2 regions of the Kitasatospora sp. NPDC003701 genome follow, and region 1 is predicted to be linked to the other one. Evidence: predicted binding sites of a transcription regulator. Region 1 holds the regulator's gene; the other holds the start of a gene.

Region 1 (9,796 bases):
GTCATCCCGGCGGCCCCGGACAACAGCAGCGCGGCCCTGGTGGAGGACTCCGCGATGGTCGCCTTCCTGGTGGACGTGTTCGAGCAGCAGTGGCGGCAGGCGGAGGGGGTGAACTGGTCGGCGCTGGCCGCGGGGGCGGCCGAGCCGGCGGTGCACGACCAGATCGGCCGGCTGCTGTCGCAGGGACTGACGCAGCGGGCGATCGCGAGCCGGCTGGGTCTGAGCGAGCGGACGGTGGCCGGTCACATCTCCCGGCTGCGGGAGCTGTACGACGCCGAGACGCTCTTCCAGCTCGGCTGGCAGATGCGGGGAGCCCGGACGGGGGAGTCCGGTGCCTGAGCCGAGGTCAGCCGGTCGCCGCGCCGGTCGGCCAGTAGCCGGTCGGGCCGACCACCGGGGGCTGCTGCCGGGGAACGCTGAACTGGTCGCCGGGGGCGGTCCAGAAGCCCTCGCGCAGCGACAGCGCCATGCCGGCCCAGTCGAGGGCGGTCTCCACGGTGTGGTGGAGGGCCTCCTGCGACCAGGTGTCGTCGAAGACCAGCGGCAGCACCGGGGCGACCTGCTCGATGGTGGCGATCAGCGGGTTGTGCGTGATCGCCTCGTCCACCAGCAGGACGATCGGCTTGCGCAGGGCCGACGCCCAGCCCAGCTCCAGGCTCACGCCGGCGGAGAGCGGCGCGCCGACGTAGGCGAAGACCAGGTCGGCGGACTGCAGCGCCCGGAAGTCCGACGGCACCCGGGGCTCGGGGGCCCGGCCGGCGACGGTCCAGGCGTCACTGTGGTGGGCGCTGTACACGGCGGCGCCGCTGCGCAGGAGCGTGGTGCGAAGTGTCGTCAGCCGCGTCCGGCTGGCCAGGGTCACCACGCTGTCCGCCGGTCCGGTCAGCCGCATGAGCGGCGCGGCCAGGAACACGCGTGCACGCCGGCCCTCGGGGGCCTGGCTGTCGTGGTGACGCAGGTAGGGCTCGGTCATGTCGACTCCGGGGGAAGGCCGACCGGATTGGGGGACGGTGCCGGCAGGCGTTGAGAGTAGTTGCTGCTTCAGGTGGATCCAGTGCCCTGTGGTGATGAAGAATTGACCGTACAGCAACAGGTTTTTGACCTGGTGCTGGACCATCGGGGGCGAACTGATCGTCTATCAGTGGTCACGGTCGCGTCCAGGTTTCTGCCCTGTCATCTGGCTGCCTGGCAGGGAGATGACGCCGCCGGGGGACAACGGGGAGGTGACACCACAACTCGGTGTGCGGCATCATGTGGACTCCAGTGCTATTAGTTCAGCTTGAGCAACTTTCGGAAAGGAGTGGGCTGGTGTCCCGTATGTCCAAGCTTGTGCGCAAGGTCGTGCTTCCGATTGCCATCGCAGCTGGGGCGTTGGTCGGTGTCTGCGTCATGTCAAGCAGTGCGCAGTCGCAGGCGGACGCAGGTGCCGATGATTCCCGCACCCAGGCCGCGGTTTACCTCGTTGCGAATGACATGAACTGGGGCTGACCGCTCCCTGTCATAGTCGACGTTCGAGTGCCGAAAGGCTCCAGGCGCGGGCGCCCGCCGTCCTCGGGGCCGCTCACTCGGGTCTGTGCTGCGCGGCCCGGCCGAGCATGTAGCCCAGTTGGAACAGGGAGTCGACGTTGTAGTCCTCCCGCATCTCGGCTATATGTCGCGCCAGCGTGCGCTCGCTGATGCCGAGTCTGCGGGCGATGACCCGATGGTTCGTACCGGAAAGAAGCAGTTCGATGATCGTCTGGCGCAGCCGGGAGACCACCTGCTGCGGGACGGTGGTGTCGCCGTCGAACTCCAGCGCCCGGCCCCAGTTCCGCTCGAATACCTCTTCCACGAGATATTTGATGACCGCCGGATCGTGGATGAAAGCGGCCAGGTCGTCATCGCCCACCGGAATTACCGCGAGGCGCCGGTCGACAATGATGAGGCGGGCATAGGGCTCGTCCAGGGTGCGAAACTGATAACCCTCCTTCGCCAGCCGTGAGACGTATTCCCGGGTGGGCTGGTGGTATCGGGTGCTCGCGTTGTAGATCGTGCGCATCGAAGCGCCCTGCTGCAGGCTCTTGAGGTCCCGTTCCATTCCCGCGGCGAGCAGCTCGGGCGGGCGCGGGCCGCCCGGCTGCATGGCGAGCCCCTCGGTCATACCGGTGGCCATGCACTGCTGAAGGCGTTGATTGATGAGCGCCTTGCCCTGGACGTATTCGATGGGGCCGCCCGACTGGTCGGGGCTGTGAAAGGCGTCGGCCAATTCGCTGAGATCGGTCGGCAGGGCGACCGCCCGGGCCAGGAGATCGAGCGCCTGGCGCTGCCAGGCGGAGCTCAGGCTGAAGGAGAGCTGGGCCGGGTCGACGGCGATGAGCGAGCCGGGTTCGTCGCTGTCGGGAATGAGGAGACCGAGGTCCATGAGCTCGCGGAGCGCGGCGCTCTCACCGGGGCCGGCGCCGATCGCCAGCCGGCCATTGCCGTGGACGGTCCTGAGATAGAGCGTTCGGGCATCCGCAGACAGTATTCGCGATCCGCCACCTGCGGAACCGGGCTGCTCTCGCCCACTCATCTTCGGCTCCCTGTCGTCGACCCGGACAAGTAGTCAACGTTCTTAAAGTCGGTTGTACCAGGCATCCTAGGTTGCGATCGCGGCCAGGAGGACTGCCACCGACAGCACCGCCTGCCAGGGGCACGCTCCGGTCCAGCACTCTCTCACAGACAAGCGAGCCGCCGGCACCCCCCGATCAGGAGGGAGCCGGCGGCGGGTGCCGTGGTGGCCGGGTTACCGCTTGGGACGCCAGACGACCAGTGCGCTGGACTGGCTCGGCGGCTGGTACGGGACGAGATCCCGCCGGTAGGAGGCGTGCACGGCGGCCTCGCGCTGCTGGAGCGCGGAGGCGGCGCCCTCGAGCGAGTCGACCAGCTCGGCGATCCGGGACTGGAGCGCGGTGACCTGGTTCTCCAGTTCGATGATCCGCTTGATGCCGGCCAGGTTGATGCCCTCGTCCTGGGACAGCCGCTGGACCTCGCGCAGCTGCTGGATGTCGCGGCTGGAGTAGCGCCGGCCGCGGCCGGCGGTGCGGTCGGGACAGACCAGCCCGAGGCGGTCGTACTGGCGCAGGGTCTGCGGGTGCAGCCCGGAGAGCTCGGCGGCGACCGAGATCACGTAGACCGGGGTGTCCTCGGTGAGGACGTAGTGCGGCGGCGGTGCCGTGCGGCGGGCGCGCGGGGCGCCGCCGGGCAGGCCTTCGCCGATGCCGGGGCCGATCGGGCCGCTGTCGGGGGTCATCTGGTCGTCACGCTCCCTTCGCCGCCTTGAAGAGGGCGGCTCGCGGGTCGTCGGAGGCGGTGGCCTCGCGGTACTGCTCCAGGGCCGTCAGCGCGTCGCCGGTGACGTGCTGGGGCACCACGACCTCCACGGTGACCAGGAGGTCGCCCCGGGTGCCGTCCTTGCGGGTGGCGCCCTTGCCGCGGGCCCGCAGGGTGAGGCCGTTGGCGCTGCCCGGGGGCAGCTTCAGCTTCACCGAGGGGCCGTTGAGCGTCGGTACCTCGATGGTGCCGCCCAGAGCCGCTTCGGGGAAGGTCACCGGCACGGTCACGGTCAGGTTGTCGGCCTTGCGCCCGAAGACGGGGTGCGCGTCGACGTGCACGGTGACGTAGAGGTCGCCGGACTGCCCGCCGCGCTCGCCCTGGGCGCCCTTGCCCTTGAGCCGGATGCGCTGGGCGTCCTGGACGCCGGCCGGGATCCGGACCTGCATGGTGCGCGCCGAGCTGGCCCGGCCGCTGCCGTGGCAGTCGGGGCACGGATCGTCGACGATCATGCCGCGGCCGCGGCAGTCCCGGCACGGCTCGGAGAGGGCGAAGGCGCCCTGGCCGCGGCTGACCGTGCCGGCGCCGACGCAGGTCGGGCAGACCCGCGGGGTGGTGCCGGCCTTGGCGCCGGTGCCGCTGCAGGTACGGCAGGCGGCCTGGCTGGTCATCCGCAGCGGCACGGTCGCGCCGTCCACCGCCTCCTCGAAGGAGAGCGTCACCTCGGTCTCGACGTCGGCGCCGCGCCGGGGCTGGGCCTGCCGGCCGCCCCGGTTGAACAGGCCGCCGAAGACGTCGCCGATCCCGCCGCCGCCACCGGCGCCGCCCTGGCTGCCGCTGAAGAGGTCGCCGAAGTCGAAGCTGTAGTTGCCGCCGCCGGGCCCGCCGGAGCGGAAGCCGCCGTTGGCGAAGAGCGTGCGCGCCTCGTCGTACTCCTTGCGGCGCTTGTCGTCCGACAGGACGTCATAGGCCTCGGAGATGTCCTTGAAGCGGTCCTCGGCCTTGGTGTCGCCCTTGTTCGCATCGGGGTGGAACTCGCGCGCCAGCTTGCGGTACGTCTTCTTGATCTCGGTGGCGGAGGCGTCCTTGGGCACGCCGAGGACCTTGTAGTAGTCCTTCTCCACGTAGTCCTTGCCGCTCATGCGCCCACCTCGCTTCGCTCGGCAGCCGCTGCGCGGAACGCGCTCCCCTCGATGACGAGCTCGCTGCGCTCGCTCATGACGCCCACCTCGCTTCGCTCGGCAGCCGCTGCGCGGAACGCGCTCCCCCGGTCGATTCGCTCGCTGCGCTCGCTCATGGCTGCCGCCACCTCCCGGAGTCAACAGGTAGGGATCCGGGGCGGGTGCGCCCGCCGGGCCCGGATCCACCGGTCACCCCGTCACGGGGAGCCGGGTCAACGGATACGGCGCTGCGGAGCCGGCCGCCGTACTGGCCGGCGTACGACTCCGCAGCGCACAGGTTTTCAGCTCTCCGAGCCACCGTCGGCCTTGTCGGCGTCCGGAGCCTTGTCGGCGTCCGGCCCGGAGGTGGTCTGGGTGCCCGGCTGGGGCTCCGCGACCGCCACCATCGCCGGGCGGATGATCCGCTCGCCGATCCGGTAGCCGGGCTGGAGGATCTGGACGCAGGTGTCCTCGGTGACGTCCGAGGAGTAGCTGTGCATCAGCGCCTCGTGCATGGTCGGGTCGAAGGGCTCGCCCTCCTTGCCGAACTGCTGGAGGCCCAGCTTGGCCACGACCGTCTCCAGCGACTCGGCGACGGACTTGAAGCCGCCCGTCACCTCGCCGTGCTCGCGGGCCCGGCCGATGTCGTCCAGCACCGGGATCAGGGACTCCAGGATGTTGGAGACCGCGATCTCGCGGACCGTCAGACGGTCCCGCTCGACCCGCTTGCGGTAGTTCTGGTACTCGGCCTGGAGGCGCTGCAGGTCGGCGGTCCGCTCGGCAAGCTCGCGCTTGGCGGCGGCCGCGTCACCCGCGCCACCGGTGCTGTCACCGGCCGCGGCGGCCTCCTCGGCGGCCTCGATCACGGCCTCCTCGGCGGCGGAGTCGTCGCCGGGCTCAGCACCCTGCGGCTTCTCCGTCATGCCGCACCGCCCTTGGGCTTCTCGTCGTCCACGATCTCGGCGTCGACGACGTCGTCGTCCTTGGCGCCGGCGGCGTCACCGGCCGGGGCGGCACCGGCGGCGTCGGCGTTGGCGTAGAGCGCCTGGCCGAGCTTCTGGGCGGTGGTGGAGACCTTCTCGGAGGCCTCGCGGATGGCCGCGATGTCCTCGCCCTTCAGGGCCTCCTTGAGCTCGCCGATGGCGGCCTCGACCTCGGTCTTGACGTCGGCCGGGAGCTTGTCCGCGTTGTCCGCGATGAACTTCTCGGTCGAGTAGACGAGCTGCTCGGCCTGGTTGCGGGTCTCGACCGACTCGCGGCGCTTGTGGTCCTCCTCCGCGTACTGCTCGGCCTCGCGCATCATGCGCTCGATGTCGTCCTTCGGCAGCGCGGAGCCGCCGGTGACGGTCATCTTCTGCTCCTTGCCGGTGCCGAGGTCCTTCGCACCGACGTGCATGATCCCGTTCGCGTCGATGTCGAAGGTGACCTCGATCTGGGGCAGGCCGCGGGGGGCCGGCGGGAGACCGGTCAGCTCGAACATGCCGAGCTTCTTGTTGTACGCGGCGATCTCGCGCTCGCCCTGGTAGACCTGGATCTGCACGGACGGCTGGTTGTCCTCGGCCGTGGTGAAGATCTCCGAGCGCTTGGTCGGGATCGTGGTGTTGCGCTCGATCAGCTTGGTCATGATGCCGCCCTTGGTCTCGATGCCGAGGGACAGCGGGGTGACGTCGAGCAGCAGGACGTCCTTGACCTCGCCCTTGAGGACACCGGCCTGGAGCGCGGCGCCGATCGCGACGACCTCGTCCGGGTTGACGCCCTTGTTGGCGTCCTTGCCGCCGGTCAGCTCGCGGACGAGCTCGGCGACGGCGGGCATCCGGGTCGAGCCGCCGACCAGGACCACGTGGTCGATCTCGGACAGCGCGATGCCGGCGTCCTTGATGACGTTGTGGAACGGGACCTTGCAGCGCTCCAGCAGGTCGGAGGTGAGCTGCTGGAACTGGGCGCGGGTGAGCTTCTCGTCCAGGTGCAGCGGGCCCTCGGCGGAGGCCGTGATGTAGGGCAGGTTGATCGAGGTCTCGGAGGACGAGGACAGCTCGATCTTGGCCTTCTCGGCGGCCTCGCGCAGGCGCTGGAGGGCCATCTTGTCCTTGGACAGGTCCACACCGTGGCCGGCCTGGAAGACCTTCACCAGGTGGTCGACGACCTTCTGGTCCCAGTCGTCACCACCGAGGTGGTTGTCACCGTTGGTGGCCTTCACCTCGACGACGCCGTCGCCGATCTCCAGCAGGGACACGTCGAAGGTGCCGCCGCCGAGGTCGAAGACGAGAATGGTCTGGTCGTCCTTGTCCAGGCCGTAGGCCAGGGCGGCCGCGGTGGGCTCGTTGACGATGCGCAGGACGTTGAGGCCCGCGATCTCACCGGCCTCCTTGGTGGCCTGACGCTCGGAGTCGGAGAAGTACGCCGGGACGGTGATGACGGCGTCGGTGACCGTCTCGCCCAGGTAGGCCTCGGCGTCCCGCTTCAGCTTCTGCAGCACGAAGGCGCTGATCTGCTGGGGGTTGAAGTCCTTGCCGTCCAGGTTGATCTTCCACCCGGTGCCCATGTGGCGCTTGACCGAGCGGATGGTCCGGTCGACGTTGGTGACCGCCTGGCGCTTGGCCACCTCGCCGACCAGCACCTCGCCGTTCTTGGCGAAGGCGACGACGGACGGCGTGGTCCGCGCACCCTCGGCGTTCGTGATGACGGTGGGCTCGCCACCCTCAAGGACGCTGACGACCGAGTTCGTCGTACCGAGGTCGATGCCGACCGCGCGTGCCATCGTTGGTACCTCCACGGAAGAGTTGAGCTTTACAGGCTCAAGGATGCACGACTCGACGGAGGGCGTCAACAGCTATGAGTCGCTGGCGCTCAACTTTGCTGAGCCGAAAACTGCGTCGCACACGGGTCGTCGACGGGGTCGACCCGCCCGGAGGGCGTGGTGAGTATGGACTCACGTGACTGCCGCCATACCTTGAGCATCTTCTGGAGAAGTGTGGCGAGCGGTAATGTCCGGGCCGTCGGCCCGGGAAGTTACCGGCGAGTACACTCACACGCGTAGAAACTGCTCACCAGGGAAGCCGCAGGAGACGGAGAGCCGATGCAGCTAGCAGCGATCGTCATCTCGCTGGTCACGTTTGTGATCGGCACCGCGCTCGCCGCCCGTGCGGCGATGTACATCTTCAAGGTGGTGAGGACCGGACAGTCGGACCCCACCAGATTCGGCGCGCCCGCCCAGCGGGCGAAGACCGTGGCGGTCGAGTTCGTCGGCCACACCCGGATGAACCGCTGGGGCGTCGTCGGCGTCGCGCACTGGTTCGTCGCGGTGGGCTTCTTCACCCTCGGCCTCACCCTGCTGACCGCCTTCTTCCAGCTGTTCGACGCCGAGTTCGTCCTGCCGGTGCTCGGCGGCTGGCTGCCGTACGAGCTCTTCACCGAGCTGGTCGGCACCCTGACCACCCTGGGCATCGCGACCCTGATCGTGATCCGGCTGCTGAGCCTGCCCTCGCGGTCCGGCCGCAAGTCCCGGTTCGCCGGCTCGATCGCCTGGCAGGCCTTCTACGTCGAGTACACGATCCTCGGCATCGGCCTCTGCATCATGATCCTGCGCGGCCTGGAGGGCGCGCTCGAGAACGTCGGCTCGTACGAGGCGACGTACCTGATCTCCTACCCGCTGGTGCTGGCCTTCAAGGGCCTGTCGCACGGCGTGCTGGAGAACCTGATCTACCTCTTCGCGATGCTGAAGATCTGCATCTCCTTCGCCTGGGCGATCACCATCGGCATCAACCCCTCGATGGGTGTGGCCTGGCACCGCTTCCTCGCCTTCTTCAACATCTACTTCAAGCGCGAGGAGGACGGCGGCACCGCGCTCGGCGCCCTGCGGCCGATGACCAGCGGCGGCGCCCCGATCGACTTCGAGGACCCGGCCGACGACGCCGTCTTCGGCGTCTCCCAGGTCGAGCACTTCTCCTGGAAGGGCATCCTCGACTTCTCCACCTGCACCGAGTGCGGCCGCTGCCAGTCGCAGTGCCCCGCCTGGAACACCGGCAAGCCGCTCTCGCCGAAGCTGCTGATCATGAGCCTGCGCGAGCACGCCTTCGCCAAGGCGCCGTACCTGCTCGCGGGCGGCGGCAAGGACGCCGAGGGCAACGAGATCGCCACCCCCGAGCAGCTGGCCGGCGTGCCCGCCGCGGCGCTCGCCGAGGCCGAGCGCCCGCTGATCGGCACCGCCGAGGAGAACGGCGTCATCGACCCCGACGTGCTCTGGTCCTGCACCAGCTGCGGCGCTTGCGTCGAGCAGTGCCCGGTGGACATCGAGCACATCGACCACATCGTCGACATGCGCCGCTACCAGGTCATGATCGAGAGCTCCTTCCCGACCGAGGCCGGGACGATGCTCAAGAACCTGGAGAACAAGGGCAACCCGTGGGGCATGGCCACCAAGGCCCGCCTGGACTGGGTCAAGGAGCTGAAGAAGGAGACCGGCATCGAGGTGCCGGTGATCGGCGAGGACATCGACCCCGCCGAGGTCGAGTACCTCTACTGGGTCGGCTGCGCCGGCGCCCTGGAGGACCGCGCCAAGAAGACCACCAAGGCCTTCGCGGAGCTGCTGCACACCGCCGGCGTGCAGTTCGCGATCCTCGGCAAGGAGGAGTCCTGCACCGGTGACTCCGCCCGCCGCCTGGGCAACGAGTTCCTCTTCCAGATGCTCGGCGCGCAGAACGTCGAGACCCTGAACGCGGCGCTGGAGGACGCCCCGAAGAAGCGGATCGTCGCCACCTGCCCGCACTGCTTCAACACCATCGCCAACGAGTACCCGCAGCTGGGCGGCCACTTCGAGGTCATCCACCACACCCAGCTGCTGCAGCACCTGATCGACGAGGGCAAGCTCGTCCCGGTGAACCCGGTCGAGGGCCTGATCACCTACCACGACCCCTGCTACCTGGGCCGGCACAACAAGGTCTACAGCCCGCCGCGCGAGATCATGGACAAGGTCCCGGGCCTGCGCCAGCAGGAGATGCACCGTCACAAGGAGCGCGGCTTCTGCTGCGGCGCCGGCGGTGCGCGGATGTGGATGGAGGAGCGCATCGGCAAGCGGATCAACACCGAGCGCGTGGACGAGGCGCTGTCGCTCAACCCGGACATCGTCTCCACCGCCTGCCCGTTCTGCCTGGTGATGCTCTCCGACTCGGTCAACGGGAAGAAGAACGAGGGCGCGGCCAAGGAGCACCTGAAGGTCGTCGACGTCGCGCAGCTGCTGCTCGACTCGGTGAAGGCGGCGCCGGCCGAGACGGTGGAGACCGTCGACGCCTGACCGGTACCGTCGGCCCGGCCGGGCCCCGACCGCCCGGCTGTTCGACAGTTCTGTT
Region 2 (9,796 bases), on a different contig from region 1:
CGGCCGGGACGGCGTCCAGGTCGGCCTGCTCGTGCACCACCCGGTAGAGCACGGCGGTGTCCGGGCCGTCGCCGAACGGCGCGGTGCCGCCGGCCACGTACGCGGCCAGCGCACCGAGCGCGAAGACGTCGGTGGCCGGGGTGACCGGGCGGCCCTGGGCCTGCTCCGGGGACATGAAGGCGGGCGAGCCGATCCGGTAGCCGGTCCCGGTCAGCGCGGTGGCGTCGGCGGCCCGGGCGATGCCGAAGTCGATCACGCGCGGGCCGTCGCCGGCCACCAGCACGTTGGCGGGCTTGAGGTCGCGGTGCACCACCTCGACGCTGTGGATGGCCTGCAGCGCCTCGGCGATGCCGCCCATCAGCAGCAGCACGGTGCGCACCGGCAGCGCGCCGTTCTCGCGGACCACCTGCTGCAGCGACGGGCCCGGCACGTACGCGGTGACCAGCCAGGGGGCGTCCGAGTCCAGGCCGCCCGAGTCGATCACCTGGGCCGTGTAGAGCCCGTGGATCCGCTGGGCGTTGCTGACCTCCTGGGCGAAGCGGCGGCGGAACTCGCCGTCCTCGGCGAACTCCGGGCGGACCACCTTGAGCGCCACCGGGCGGCCGCCCGGCGTGTACGACAGGTAGACCCGGCCCATGCCGCCGGCGCCGAGGCGGGCGAAGAGCCGGTAGCCGCCGACCTCGCGCGGGTCGTCCGGGTGCAGCGGCTGGAAGACCGGCGGGAGCGGCGCGGCCGTGGCATCCCGTGGTGTGTCGGCGGTCATGTGGTGGTCCCCCTGGGAGAGCGGTGAGGTCATCCGGCCGCCGGCGGGCGCGGTGAGGGGCGCCCGGGCGTCGGTCCGGCGAGGCATAACCTACCGACCCGTCAGCTGTGCTCGCAGGTCGGTGGCCGTTTGGTTGCAGAGCTGGGACCTTGGCACGGCGTCACCGCGCGGCCCCGGCCCGCCACGACGACGGCCCCGGCCCCCGCGCGGTGTGCGCGGGGGCCGGGGCCGTTCGAGCCCGACCGGAGTCGGAGCGGGCTCAGATGGTGAAGATCTCCTCCAGCAGCGCCTGCTGCTCGGCGGCGTGACGCTTGGCCGAGCCGACCGCGGGGGCCGAGGAGGCCGTGCGGGCGACGCGGCGCAGCCGCGAGCCGTTGGCGCTGCGGCCGATGACGACCTGCAGGTGGTCGACCAGGTTCATCGCGATGAACGGCCAGGCACCCTGGTTGGCCGGCTCCTCCTGCGCCCAGACGAACTGGACGTTGTCGCCGTAGCGGGCCAGCTCCTCCTGGAGCTCGGCCACCGGCAGCGGGTAGAGCCGCTCGACCCGGACGATCGCGGTGTCGGTGACCCCGCGCTCGGTGCGGGCCGCCTCGACGTCGTAGTAGAACTTGCCCGCCGTGATGACGACCTTGCGGACGTTCGCCGGGTCGACGGTGGTGTCACCGATGACCGGGCGGAACGAGCCGGACAGGAACTCCTCGGTGGCACTCGCCGCGGCCTTCAGGCGCAGCATCGACTTCGGGGTGAAGACGACGAGCGGCTTGTGGTGCGGGTTGTGCGCCTGCCAGCGCAGCAGGTGGAAGTAGTTCGACGGCAGGGTCGGCATGGCGACCGTCATGTTGTTCTGCGCGCACAGCTGGAGGAAGCGCTCCGGGCGGGCGGACGAGTGGTCCGGGCCCTGGCCCTCGTAGCCGTGCGGCAGCAGCAGGGTGACGCCGGAGTGCTGGCCCCACTTCTGCTCGGCGGAGGCGATGTACTCGTCCACCACGGTCTGCGCGCCGTTGACGAAGTCGCCGAACTGCGCCTCCCACATGACCAGCGAGTTCGGGCGGGTCAGCGAGTAGCCGTACTCGAAGCCCATGGCCGCGTACTCGGACAGCAGGCTGTCGTACACGGTGTAGCGGGCCTGGTCCTCGGTCAGGTACAGCAGCGGGGTGTAGTCCTCGCCGGAGACCCGGTCGATCAGCACCGCGTGGCGCTGGCCGAAGGTGCCGCGGCGGCTGTCCTGGCCGGCCAGCCGGACCGGGTGGCCCTCCATCAGCAGCGAGCCGATGGCGAGGGTCTCGCCCATCGCCCAGTCGATGGTGTTGTCCTCGACTGAGGAGGCGCGGCGCTGCAGCTGCGGCAGCAGACGCGGGTGGACGGTCAGCCAGTCCGGCAGGTTGACCTGCGAGGCGGCGATCCGCTTGACCATCTCCTCGGAGATGCCGGTCTGGATGTTGACCGGGAAGTCCGCCTGCGGCTTGCCGTTGGCGGCCGGGGCCGGCGTCTGGGCGGCGTCGCGGACCTCGGCGAAGACCTTCTCCAGCTGGCCCTGGAAGTCCTGGAGCGCCTGCTCCGCCTCTTCCATGGTGATGTCGCCGCGACCGATCAGGCCCTCGGTGTACAGCTTGCGCACCGAGCGCTTCTTGTCGATCAGGTCGTACATCAGCGGCTGGGTGAACGACGGGTTGTCGGCCTCGTTGTGACCGCGGCGGCGGTAGCAGATGAGGTCGATCACGACGTCCTTGTGGAACGCCTGGCGGAACTCGAAGGCGAGCCGCGCGACGCGGACCACGGCCTCCGGGTCGTCGCCGTTCACGTGGAAGATCGGCGCCTCGATCATGCGGGCCACGTCGGTGCAGTACATCGACGAGCGGCTGCTCGCGGGCGCGGCGGTGAAGCCGACCTGGTTGTTCACCACGACGTGCACGGTGCCGCCGGTGCGGTAGCCGCGCAGCTGCGACATGTTCAGGGTCTCCGCGACGACGCCCTGGCCGGCGAAGGCCGCGTCGCCGTGGATCTGGATCGGCAGCACCGGGAAGGTGGTGCCGCCCTGGTCCAGGATGTCCTGCTTGGCGCGGGCGATGCCCTCGACGACCGGGTCCACGGCCTCCAGGTGGGAGGGGTTCGCGGCGAGCGAGACCTTGATGGTCTCGCCGTCCAGGCCGGTGAAGGTGCCCTCGGAGCCGAGGTGGTACTTCACGTCGCCGGAGCCGTGCATCGACTTCGGGTCGAGGTTGCCCTCGAACTCGCCGAAGATCTTGCCGTACGGCTTGCCGACGATGTTGGCCAGCACGTTCAGGCGGCCGCGGTGGGCCATGCCGATGACGGCCTCGTCCAGGCGGTGCTCGGCCGCCGAGTCGATGGTCGCGTCCAGCAGCGGGATGAGCGACTCGCCGCCCTCCAGCGAGAAACGCTTCTGCCCGACGTACTTGGTCTGCAGGAAGGTCTCGAAGGCCTCGGCCGAGTTCAGCCGGCGCAGGATGCGCAGCTGCTCCTCGCGCTCCGGCTTGGTGTACGGCTTCTCCAGGCGGTCCTGCAGCCACTTGCGCTGCGTCGGGTCCTGGATGTGCATGTACTCGATGCCGACCGTGCGGCAGTAGGTGTTGCGCAGCAGGCCGAGGATGTCGCGCAGCTTCATCATCCGCTGGCCGCCGAAGCCGCCGACCGCGAACTCGCGCTCCAGGTCCCACAGGGTGAGGCCGTGCGTGGTGACGTCCAGGTCGGGGTGCTTGCGCTGCTTGTACTCCAGCGGGTCGGTGTCGGCCATGAGGTGGCCGCGGACCCGGTAGGAGTGGATCAGCTCGATGACGCGGGCGGTCTTGTTGACCTCGTCGTCGTGCGTGGTGGCCACGTCGGTGGCCCAGCGGACCGGCTCGTACGGGATCCGCAGCGACTCGAAGATCTCGTCGTAGAAGCCGTTCTCGCCCAGCAGCAGCCGGTGGATCTCGCGCAGGAACTCGCCGGACGCCGCGCCCTGGATGACGCGGTGGTCGTAGGTCGAGGTCAGCGTCATGATCTTGGAGACACCGAGGCGGGACAGGGTCTCCGGGGCGGAGCCCTGGAACTCGGCCGGGTACTCCATGGCGCCGACGCCGACGATGGTGCCCTGGTTCTGCATCAGGCGCGGCACGGAGTGCACGGTGCCGATGCCGCCGGGGTTGGTCAGCGAGACCGTGACGCCGGTGAAGTCGTCCATGGTCAGCTTGTTGGCGCGGGCCCGGCGGACGATGTCCTCGTAGGCCTGCCAGAAGCCGAAGAAGTCGAGGGTCTCGGCCTTCTTGATCGCCGCGACCACGAGCTGGCGGTCGCCGTTCGGCTTCACCAGGTCGATGGCCAGGCCCAGGTTCACGTGCTCGGGCTTGACCAGGTACGACTTGCCGTCCTTCACCTGGTAGCTGTGGTTCATGCCCGGCGAGGCCTTGATGGCCTGGACCAGGGCGTAGCCGATCAGGTGGGTGAAGGAGACCTTGCCACCGCGGGCGCGCTGCAGGTGGTTGTTGATGACGATGCGGTTGTCGATCAACAGCTTGGCCGGCACGGCGCGCACGGAGGTCGCCGTCGGCACCTCCAGCGAGGCGTCCATGTTGGTCGCCACGGCCTTCGACGGGCCGCGGAGCTGGACCAGCTCGGGGCCGGTCTCGGCGGGCGCGGCCGGCGCCGGAGCGGCGGCCTTCGGGGCCGGGGGCGCGGCAGGAGCTGCGGCGAGGGGCGCGGGTGCCGCGGCCGCAGGGGCCGGCGCGGGCGCGGCCGGTGCGGCGGGGGCGGGTGCGGCCGGAGCAGCAGCGGCGGGCGCGGGGGCGGCAACGGGGGTCGGCGTGGGGCCGACCTGGGTCGCGGCCTGGGTCACTGGGGTCACCTCGGTACCGGGCTTGTAGTCGGCGAAAAAGTCCCACCAGGCTCGGTCGACCGAGTTCGGGTCCTGGAGGTACTGCTGGTAGATCTCGTCGACGAGCCACTCATTGGGGCCGAAGCCAGTGGAGCTTGCCGAGCTGTTGGGGGTTTCTTGGGACTGTGGCGACACGGCGGCAACCGCCCTCTTCCGCTTCCTTTTGGGATGTTTGGACAGCGGGGATTAAGGCTACGCCCCTGACCAGTGATCGCGCAGTCCCCAGGGCTCAGGCGTCGCCCAGATCACAGTCCTGACCTGCAGGTTGGCTGAAAATGTGCGTTAGAAAGCCGCCTCGGAGGGGAAGCGATCACTTCCGATCAGCCACCATATGGGGATGAAACCGGACAAATCAGTGTCCGGGGTCTCCTGGATCGTCCGTCCACGTCTGTGTCGCTTCTGTGACATGCGGGCGAAGTCCGTTCGCCGCGGACCGGGTGCGGGTCCGGTCACCGGACCCGCACCCGGCGCCCCGGGCGGGCGCTACCGCGGGCCGGGCAGGCGGACCTCGATCCGGCAGCCGGGCGCGGCCTCGGCGACCTCGATCCGCCCGCCGTGCAGGTCCACCGCCCAGCGGGCGATGGCCAGCCCCAGGCCGGTGCCGCCGTCGGAGCCGGGCCCCTGCGCGGTGGCGGTGCCACTGCGGCTGAACCGCTCGAAGACCCGGGTGCGGTCGGCCGCCGGGATGCCCGGCCCCTCGTCCTCGACCTCCAGCAGCAGTGCGCCGGGCTCGCCGCCGGGCCGGGCCCGGACCGTCACGGTGCCGCCGGGCGGGGAGTGCTTGCAGGCGTTGTCGACCAGGTTGGCGACCACCTGGTGGAGCCGCTCCGGGTCCGCCACACCGGTCAGGCCGGCCGGGCTGACCTCCAGGGCCAGCCGGACGTCGCCGCGCCGGGAGAAGGCCCCGCCGGCCGTCGCGCCGTCCACGGTGACCCCGCGCAGCACGCCGTCCAGGAACTCGCGCACCTCGAAGGGGCGGGCGTCCAGGTCGACCACCCCGTCGTCGATCTTGGACAGGTCGAGCAGGTGGGTGACCAGCCGGCCGAGCCGCTCGGTCTGCACCAGTGCGGCGCCCAGGGTCGCCGGATTCGGCTGGACCACGCCGTCGACCACGTTCTCCAGCACGGCGCGCAGCGCGGCGATGGGCGTGCGCAGTTCGTGGGAGACGTTGGCGACCAGCTCGCGGCGGTGCCGGTCGGCGGCCTCCAGGTCGGCCGCCATCTGGTTGAAGGTGGCCGCCAGCTCGCCGATCTCGTCGCGGGAGCTCACCTCGACCCGGCGGCTGTAGTCGCCCGAGGCCATCGCGCGGGCGGCGGCGGTCATGTCGCGCAGCGGCGCGGTCAGCCCGTGCGCGAGGAACTGCATGAAGAGCAGTGAGGCGATCATGGAGAAGACCATGATGATCCGGATCTGCGTCTCGGAGCGGATCGCCACCACGACCATGCCGGTGGCGAGGAAGACCGAGACGATCACCAGGAGGGCGAGTTTGCCCTTGATCGAGCGGACCGGGTCGAGCGGCCGGATGTCGGCCCAGACCCGGTGGGCGGCGCGGGCGGCCAGTGTGGGCCGGCGGGCGCCGTCGGTGTCCCCGTTGCGTTGCTGTGGAAAGGTCATTGGTCCCCTGTGATCCCCGCGTGCTGTGATTCCCCGCGTGGGCACGGCGGTTCGGGACACGGGCCCCCCGGAGGCCCGTCGCCCGAGGCGCCGCTATGAGAGCGGAGCTTCCAGCGCGTAGCCGACCCCGTGGACGGTACGGATCCAGCTGGCGCCGATCTTCCGGCGCAGCGCCTTGACGTGGCTGTCCACGGTGCGGGTGCCGGACGCGTCCGTCCAGTCCCAGACCTCGGCCAGCAGTTGCTCGCGGGTGAGGACCGCGCGCGGCTGTGCGGCCAGGCAGGCGAGCAGGTCGAACTCGGTCGGCGTCAGGTGGACGTCGCCCGAGGCCAGCCGGACCCGGCGCTGCACGTGGTCGATCTCCAACTCGCCGAAGCGCAGCGAGCCCAGCGCCGGCGTGCGGGCCGCCTGCTGGGCGCGCTCGACGCGGCGCAGCAGGACGTTGACCCGGGCCGCCAGCTCCCGCATGGAGAACGGCTTGGTCATGTAGTCGTCGGCACCGACGCCGAGGCCGACCAGGAGGTCCGTCTCGTCGTCGCGCGCGGTCAGCATCAGGACCGGTACCGGGCGTTGGGCCTGGATCCGGCGGCACACCTCCAGGCCGTCGAAGCCGGGCAGCATGATGTCGAGCACGACCAGGTCGGGCTGCCAGGTGTGGAAGCCGTCGACCGCGCCCGGGCCGTCGTGGGCCACGGCGACCTTGAAGCCCTCCGCGCCCAGCCGGGCCGCGATCGACTCCGCGATCGTGGGCTCGTCCTCCACCACCAGCACTCTGCGCTGGCTGCTCACCGTGCCGCCGCTGTTCTGGTTGTCCTGCTGAATTTCTGTCACGGTCACGCCACCGCCCCCAGGGCTGCGGGCCGGCCACCTGTGGGGATGGCGAGGCTCCGCTCGTAGTCTTGTTCCGTCGTGGACTGTGCCGGGTCCGCCGTCCCGTAGCGCGTGCGGAGTCGGAGGACAGGTGTGGACTGCCCACCGCTTCCGCACACTTCGCAGCGTACGGACAACGAGTGCTTCCCGGCAGGTGGACCGGACGTTTCCGGCCCGTGGGCCGGCCCTCGGGCCGCCCGTCGGACCCACTCGGAAGTGGGCACGGGCCAGTACCTTACCCGGCGATTTTTCACTCCGTAACGGTACGTATGCACTCCAGTTGACACCAAGCCGCCGGTCAGAGCCGCTACTCGTGCGTAGACGGAGTGTTGGTCTGTACCAATTCCGGATCTTCGCGCCACTCGATGTTCACGGGGTATTCCCAGCTGGCTCCCAGGAGCCGGACGTACCGTGGTCACGACAAGTCGTAGCGGTGGGATTTCCGGCGTGCGCCGGTACGTTGAGCAGCGGACGGGGGGCCGGAGGCGGCGGGTCTGGAGCGGAGGCGGCATGGCGGAGCTGCGAGGGAGCGCTGCGCAGAGCGGGCCGCGCCCGGGGCCGCCGTACGGGATGCTGCGGTACGGCCTGCGGGTCGCGGTGGCCGAGTGGGTGCTGGCCCGGGTGCCGACGCCCCGGCGCAACCCCTTCGCGCTCGGCTACCTCGCCGTGGTCGTGGCCACCACCACCTTCGCCGAGCTGGCCGACCCGGGGCTGGTGCTCCGCCTCCAGGAGGCTTCCAGCTCGGACGGGCACAATCTGGTGCACCACCCGCTGCGCGCGCTGCTGTTCAGCGGCTTCTGGGTGGCCGGGACGATCTGGATGCCGTACCTCTGGGCCTTCGCCTTCACCGTCGCGCCGCTGGAGCGCCGGGTGGGCGCCGCGCGGGCGGCGGCGGTCTTCGCGATCGGCCACATCACGGCGACGGTGCTCTCCCAGTCGGTGGTGATCACCGCGGTGGCGACCGGCCGGCTGGAGTCCGGGGCGCTGGACTCCCTGGACATCGGTGTCAGCTACGGCGTGCTGGTCAGTCTCGGCGCACTGGCCGGGCTGCTGTCGCCGCGCGGGCGGCTGCTGGCGCTCGGCCTCGCCGCCGTGCTGCTCGCCGACCAGATCTCCGAGGACCGGGACCTGGTGACCGGGGTCGGCCACCCGGTGGCGCTGCTGACCGGGGTGGCGCTCTGGCGCTGGCTGCGGCGCGGGTCCGGCCGCCGGTGGCGCCGCCCGGAGCCGGGCCCGGCGGGCGCGCCGGGTGCGGCGCAGGCCTCCGGCGCGGCCGCGGTGCTGGATCGCGCCTAGCGCCTAGGGCCTGTCCGGTCGCACGGGGTTCCGGGGCGTTTTTGACAGGCCCGCCCGAGGCCTTCCCTGTTCGCTCATGGCGAACACGTCGGGGGGAACATTCGGTCGCCGCAAAACCTTAGTCAGGTCAACTCAACTTCGCTGACTGGGGAGAGATCATGGCATCGACGTCCACACCGCTCACCCTGCCCGTGCTGCCGCTCGACGACGAGGTCGTGCTCCCGGGCATGGTCGTCCCGTTGGACCTGAAGGACACCGAGGTGCGGGCCGCGGTCGAGGCCGCGCGGGCCGCGGCCACCGGTTCCGCGAAGCCCCAGGTGCTGCTGGTTCCACGGGTGGACGGCTCGTACGCGGCGGTCGGCACCCTCGCCACCGTCGAGCAGGTCGGCCGGCTGGCCGACGGGGAGCCGGCCGCACTGGTCCGTGCCGTGCGCCGGGTCCGGATCGGCGTCGGCACCACCGGGCCCGGCGCCGCGCTCTGGGTGGAGACCACACCGTTCCGGGAGTCCTCGCTCGACACCCCGGTGGCCGGCCGCGCCGCCGAGCTGGTCAAGGAGTACAAGGCGCTCTCCACCCAGTGGCTGCGCAAGCGCGGCGCCTGGCAGATCGTCGACCGGGTGGCCCAGATCGAGGGCGTCGGCGAGCTGGCCGACAACATCGGCTACGCCTCCTTCGCCACCGCCGAGCAGAAGCTCAAGGTGCTGCTGGAGGCCGACCAGGTGGCCCGCCTGGAGTACGCCCTGACGCTGCTGCGCGACCACCTCGCCGAGGAGGAGGTCAACGACACCATCCGCAAGGACGTCGAGGAGGGCGTGGCCAAGCAGCAGAAGGAGTTCCTGCTCCGCCGCCAGCTGGAGGCCGTCCGCAAGGAGCTGGCCGAGCTCAACGGCGACCCGGCCGACGAGGAGGGCGACTACCGCGCCCGGGTCGAGGCCGCCGACCTGCCCGAGAAGGTCCGCGAGGCCGCCCTCAAGGAGGTCGACAAGCTGGAGCGGGCGTCCGACCAGTCGCCCGAGGGCTCCTGGATCCGCACCTGGCTGGACACCGTCCTGGAGCTGCCCTGGAACGAGCGCACCGAGGACGCCTACGACATCGCGGGCGCCCGCGCCGTGCTGGACGCGGACCACGCCGGTCTCGCGGACGTCAAGGACCGCATCGTCGAGTACCTCGCCGTCCGCAAGCGCCGGGCCGACCAGGGGCTCGGGCAGGTCGCTGGCCGGCGGGGCGGCGCGGTGCTGGCGCTGGTCGGGCCGCCCGGGGTCGGCAAGACCTCGCTGGGCGAGTCGGTGGCCCGCGCCATGGGCCGCACGTTCGTCCGGGTGGCGCTCGGCGGCGTCCGGGACGAGGCGGAGATCCGCGGCCACCGCCGCACCTACGTC

Evidence for each region. The regulator HspR, encoded in region 1, represses chaperone genes until heat shock. The targets are predictions, from matches to a motif close to TTGAGNNNNNNNNNCTCAA.
Region 2: the regulator HspR is predicted to act here: its motif matches at 8,535-8,553, upstream of lon (endopeptidase La).

The regions. Positions count from the first base shown of each region.
Region 1 is NZ_JBSFNM010000016.1:163,146-172,941, reverse strand. It holds gene ACWDRR_RS17970 (LuxR C-terminal-related transcriptional regulator) at 1-339, shown strand, start outside; gene ACWDRR_RS17965 (hypothetical protein) at 347-973, opposite strand; gene ACWDRR_RS17960 (hypothetical protein) at 1,318-1,488, shown strand; gene ACWDRR_RS17955 (hypothetical protein) at 1,562-2,551, opposite strand; gene ACWDRR_RS17950 (heat shock protein transcriptional repressor HspR) at 2,765-3,271, opposite strand; gene dnaJ (molecular chaperone DnaJ) at 3,279-4,433, opposite strand; gene ACWDRR_RS17940 (hypothetical protein) at 4,430-4,588, opposite strand; gene grpE (nucleotide exchange factor GrpE) at 4,754-5,374, opposite strand; gene dnaK (molecular chaperone DnaK) at 5,371-7,209, opposite strand; gene ACWDRR_RS17925 ((Fe-S)-binding protein) at 7,528-9,741, shown strand.
Region 2 is NZ_JBSFNM010000008.1:1,300-11,095, reverse strand. It holds gene ACWDRR_RS09955 (protein kinase domain-containing protein) at 1-763, opposite strand, end outside; gene ACWDRR_RS09950 (multifunctional oxoglutarate decarboxylase/oxoglutarate dehydrogenase thiamine pyrophosphate-binding subunit/dihydrolipoyllysine-residue succinyltransferase subunit) at 1,023-4,772, opposite strand; gene ACWDRR_RS09945 (sensor histidine kinase) at 5,121-6,251, opposite strand; gene ACWDRR_RS09940 (response regulator transcription factor) at 6,345-7,082, opposite strand; gene ACWDRR_RS09935 (rhomboid-like protein) at 7,632-8,417, shown strand; gene lon (endopeptidase La) at 8,576-9,796, shown strand, end outside.